2 regions of the Rhizobium sp. AAP116 genome follow, and region 2 is predicted to be linked to the other one. Evidence: predicted binding sites of a transcription regulator. Region 2 holds the regulator's gene; the other holds the start of a gene.
The links. Region 2 encodes HrcA, which represses chaperone genes, less so after heat shock. Its sites were predicted from a motif close to GTTAGCACTCNCNNNNNGNGAGTGCTAAC; they were not measured.

Region 1 (2,398 bases), on a different contig from region 2:
AGCATGGCCTGGAGGTTCGAGAGCTTCTTTTCGTGCAGGAGGATGTAGGCGTCGTCGAGATCGGCGACCATCTTTTCCGGGTTGGTCACGAAGTAAGGCGACAGGTAGCCGCGGTCGAACTGCATGCCTTCGACGACTTCGAGTTCGGTTTCAGCGGTCTTGGCTTCTTCGACGGTGATAACACCTTCGTTGCCGACCTTCTGCATGGCTTCGGCAATGTCCTTGCCGACCTGCGTGTCGCCATTGGCCGAGATCGTGCCGACCTGGGCAACTTCTTCCGAAGTCGAGATCTTCTTGGCCTTGGCCTGGAGGTCCTTGACGACTTCGAGAACGGCCAGATCGATACCGCGCTTCAGGTCCATCGGGTTCATGCCGGCAGCAACGGCCTTGTTGCCTTCGCGAACGATGGCCTGGGCAAGAACGGTTGCGGTCGTGGTGCCGTCACCGGCGATGTCGTTGGTCTTCGAAGCAACTTCGCGGACCATCTGGGCGCCCATGTTCTCGAACTTGTCTTCCAGTTCGATTTCCTTGGCGACCGATACGCCGTCCTTGGTGATGCGCGGTGCGCCGAAGGACTTGTCGATGATGACGTTACGACCCTTCGGGCCGAGCGTTACCTTCACGGCGTCTGCGAGGATGTCGACGCCATGCAGCATCTTTTCGCGCGCGGTGCGGCCAAACTTGATTTCTTTAGCAGCCATTGTCAAAACTCCCGGGCGTCTAGCCCATTGGTGAATTGGTTAAAAAGGAAGAGGGGTGATCGTGCTGAAATCAGCCGATGACGCCCATGATGTCGGCTTCCTTCATGATCAGCAGGTCAACGCCATCGAGCTTGACCTCGGTGCCGGACCACTTGCCGAACAGGACGCGGTCGCCGACCTTGACGTCGAGAGCAACCTGCTTGCCGCTTTCGTCGCGGGCGCCCGGGCCAACAGCGATGACTTCGCCTTCAGCCGGCTTTTCCTTGGCAGTGTCAGGAATGATGATGCCGCCCTTGGTCTTTTCTTCGGACTCGACGCGCTTGACTACAACGCGGTCGTGCAGCGGACGGAAATTGGTGCTTGCCATTGTCTAATCCCTCGATCAAATGACACTCGCGATCCCTGGAGGGCATCGCATCGGAATTTGTTAGCACTCCCCCCTGGAGAGTGCCAGCGAGGCTGAGATAAGAACAGCCTGCGGACGAGTCAAGCTCGCTCGTGAAAAAAGGGACTGCTGCATGCCGGCGAAATCCACCGACATTCACACAAGCAGTGCGGCCATCGATCCTCCACTTTCGCCTTCTTTCTCAGAGCTCGTCTCCGCCTTCGCCCGTATCGGCCTGATGTCCTTCGGCGGCCCGGCGGCGCAGATCGCGCTGATGCATAAAATCTGCGTCGAGGAAAAACGCTGGGTCGACGAGGCCCGTTATCTCCATGCCCTGAACTACTGCATGCTGCTGCCAGGCCCAGAAGCGCAGCAGCTTGCTACCTATATCGGGTGGCTCCTGCATGGCGTGCGCGGCGGCATCGTTGCCGGCCTTCTTTTCGTTCTGCCAGGCCTCGCCGTCATCCTAGGCCTCTCGACGCTCTATGCGCTCTATCAGGAGGCGAGCCTTGTCGCCGGCCTGTTCTTCGGCCTGAAGGCCGCAGTGCTTGCAATCGTCGTGGAAGCCGTCATCCGCATCGGCAAGCGGGCCCTGAAGACAAGCTTCCACCGATGGCTGGCCGCAGGTGCATTCCTTGCCCTTTTCCTCTTCTCGGTGCCGTTCCCCCTCGTCGTGCTTGCGGCTGCTCTGATCGGCCTGCTCCATGCGCGGGGCGCGTCATCTGCGGCGGAAGAGATCTCGCAAGAGATTGGCGTCCGTCCGCCTCTGTTCAGCCAACTCGCAACGCTCCTCTTCTGGGTCGCCGTCTGGCTCGCACCCCTGCCACTTCTGTGGCTGCTGCTGCCGGAAACGGCACTTCCCGAAATCCAGACCTTCTTCTCGAAGATGGCGCTCGTCACCTTCGGCGGCGCCTATGCTGTGCTCGCCTATGTCGCCCAGGTCGCCGTCGATCACTATGCCTGGCTGAAACCCGGCGAAATGCTCGATGGCCTGGCGCTGGCGGAAACGACGCCAGGACCGCTGGTGCTCGTGCTCTCCTATGTCGGCTTTCTCGCCGGCTTCCGCGAAAGCGGCGGGCTCGACCCGTTGATTGGCGGTCTCCTCGGCGGCCTGATCGCCGCCTGGGCCACCTTCATCCCAAGCTTCATCTGGATCTTCGCCGGCGCCCCCTACATCGAGCGACTGCGCGGCAATCGGCTCCTCAGCGCAGCGCTCTCCGCCATCACCGCTGCCGTGGTCGGCGTCATCCTCAACCTGGCGGTCTGGTTCGCGCTGCACGTGATCTTCATGCAGGTGGAACCGACCAAGATC
Region 2 (2,398 bases):
CGACACCTTCGATCAGAGCGGTGACGGTCGCGTCTGCGGCGGCACGAGCCTCGTCCGGCAGCGTCTCAATCGCGCGTCGCAGGTTGTCGGAAACGGAGAGCATGTCGCGGGCGAAGCCGGTGACCGCATAGGACTTGGCATCCTTGATTTCGCGGTCGGTGCGGCGGCGCAGATTGTCCATTTCAGCGGCCAGGCGCAGGAAACGGTCGCGCAAATCGGCGTTTTCTGCCTTCAAAGCGTCGATCGGATCATTCTCCTGCGCGGACCCGGCCTCGCTTTCGTTCGCAACCTGTCCTTCTTCGGTGGTCGCGGTTGCTTCTGCCTCGGTAGCTGCCGCGTCAGGTCCGTTCTTGTTGGTTTCTTCGGTCATGACGTTCTCCGGATGATGTCTCGTTTTCGAAGCTCAAAGCTTTCGAATGCGTGCCCGATATCAGGGTTTGACGAGAAAAAATCAAGGGTTTGTCGGGAAATTGGCTCACCGCGCGCCGCGCGAGAGCCTCGCCATCAGCTGTGCGGTGTAGTCCACCATCGGCACGATGCGCGAATAGTTGAGGCGGGTCGGACCAATTACGCCGACGGCGCCGACGATACGGTCTTCGCCATCGCGATAGGGGGCTACGATCAACGAGGAACCGGAGAGCGAAAAAAGCTTGTTTTCGGATCCGATGAAGATCCGGACCCCCGGGCCGCTTTCGGCCAGATCAAGGATTTCGATCAAGCTTTCCTTGCGCTCCAGATCATCGAAGAGCAGGCGCAAGCGATCAATGTCCTCGGAGCCGGCCAGACCTTCGAGCAGATTGGCGCGACCGCGGACGATCAGGCGGGCGGGCTGCTTTTCGGCCACTTCGCCCGACCAGACGGCGAGGCCGCGCTCGACCAGATCCTGGGACAGGGTGTCGAGCTCGGTCGCCACCTGGGACTTCAGGCTTTCAATCTGGCCACGCAGTTCGCGCAGCGTCTGACCTGCCAGGTTGGCGTTCAGGAAATTGGCCGCCTCGGTCAACTGCGAGGCCGTGATGCCTGCCGGCAGTTCGATGATGCGGTTCTCGACCTGATTGTGCTCGCCGACGAGAACGGCGAGCGCCTTGGTCGGTTCGAGCCGAATGAATTCGACATGCTTGAGAACGGGATCGTTCTTTGCCGAGATGACAAGACCGGCGCCACGCGACAGGCCGGACAGCATGCGGCTTGCCTCGGTCAGCATGGCCTCCATCGGCTGATCGGCACTGGAAGGCCTGATCTGGCGCTCGATTTCGTCCCGCTCACCTTCGGAAAGATCGCCGATCTGCATGAAGGCGTCGACGAAGAAGCGCAGGCCGGCCTGCGTTGGCAGGCGTCCGGCGCTGATATGCGGCGCGTAGATGAGACCGAGTTCTTCGAGATCGCTCATGACGTTGCGCACGGAGGCGGGCGACAGCGACATCGGCAATAAGCGCGAAAGATTCCGCGAACCGAGCGGATCGCCGCTGTCGAGATAGGTCTCGACGATACGGCGAAAGACCTCCCGGGAGCGGTCGTCCAGGGAGGCGGACACGTCTGCGACGGTCGTCTTCGGTGATGCCATTATCGGAGCGAACATGATCTCAGAGGTTTCATGCAATAAATATAGTCACTGCTTACGGGATGACCAAGGGGTATTTCGCCGCGCGCAAGGCTCTCTGCGCTGCGGCATGGTTTTTCTTTGCAAATAAGCTGCTCCGTCCTTAGAAGGCAACTAACAACCCAGGAGATTGCAATGCGGCCATCCGGCAGAAAAACCGATCAAATGCGCAAGGTTTCATTCGAGCGCAACTTTTCCAAGCATGCAGAAGGCTCCTGCCTGGTGAAGTTCGGCGACACGCATGTGCTGTGCACTGCGAGCCTGGAAGAGAAGACCCCGCCGTGGCTGCGCAATTCCGGCAAAGGCTGGGTGACGGCGGAATACGGCATGCTGCCACGCGCCACCGGTGACCGCATGAAACGCGAGGCCGCCTCGGGCAAGCAAAGCGGTCGTACCCAGGAAATCCAGCGCCTCATCGGCCGGTCGCTGCGGGCGATCGTCGATCTCGAGGCTCTCGGCGAACGCCAGATCTCGATCGACTGCGACGTTATCCAGGCGGATGGCGGCACGCGCACGGCGGCGATCACCGGCGCCTTCATTGCCCTGCATGACTGCCTGAAGTGGATGGAAGCCCGCAGCATGATCAAGGTCGAGAAGGTCCTCAAGGATCATATCGCGGCCGTTTCGTGCGGCATCTTCGCAAGCCAGCCTGTGATCGACCTCGATTATCTGGAAGACTCGGCTGCCGAGACGGACGCCAACTTCGTCATGACTGGCTCTGGCGGCATCGTCGAGATCCAGGGCACGGCAGAAGGCAAGCCGTTCAGCCAGGACGAGTTCCTGACGTTGCTTGGTCTG

Region 1: groES (co-chaperone GroES) is a predicted target of HrcA. The motif match lies at 1,128-1,156, and genes of this name have one in related genera.

What each region holds. Positions count from the first base shown of each region.
Region 1 is NZ_LJIB01000007.1:170,081-172,478, forward strand. Features, by position in the region: gene groL (chaperonin GroEL) at 1-701, opposite strand, end outside; gene groES (co-chaperone GroES) at 772-1,068, opposite strand; gene chrA (chromate efflux transporter) at 1,220-2,398, shown strand, end outside.
Region 2 is NZ_LJIB01000033.1:862-3,259, forward strand. Features, by position in the region: gene grpE (nucleotide exchange factor GrpE) at 1-370, opposite strand, end outside; gene hrcA (heat-inducible transcriptional repressor HrcA) at 476-1,564, opposite strand; gene rph (ribonuclease PH) at 1,736-2,398, shown strand, end outside.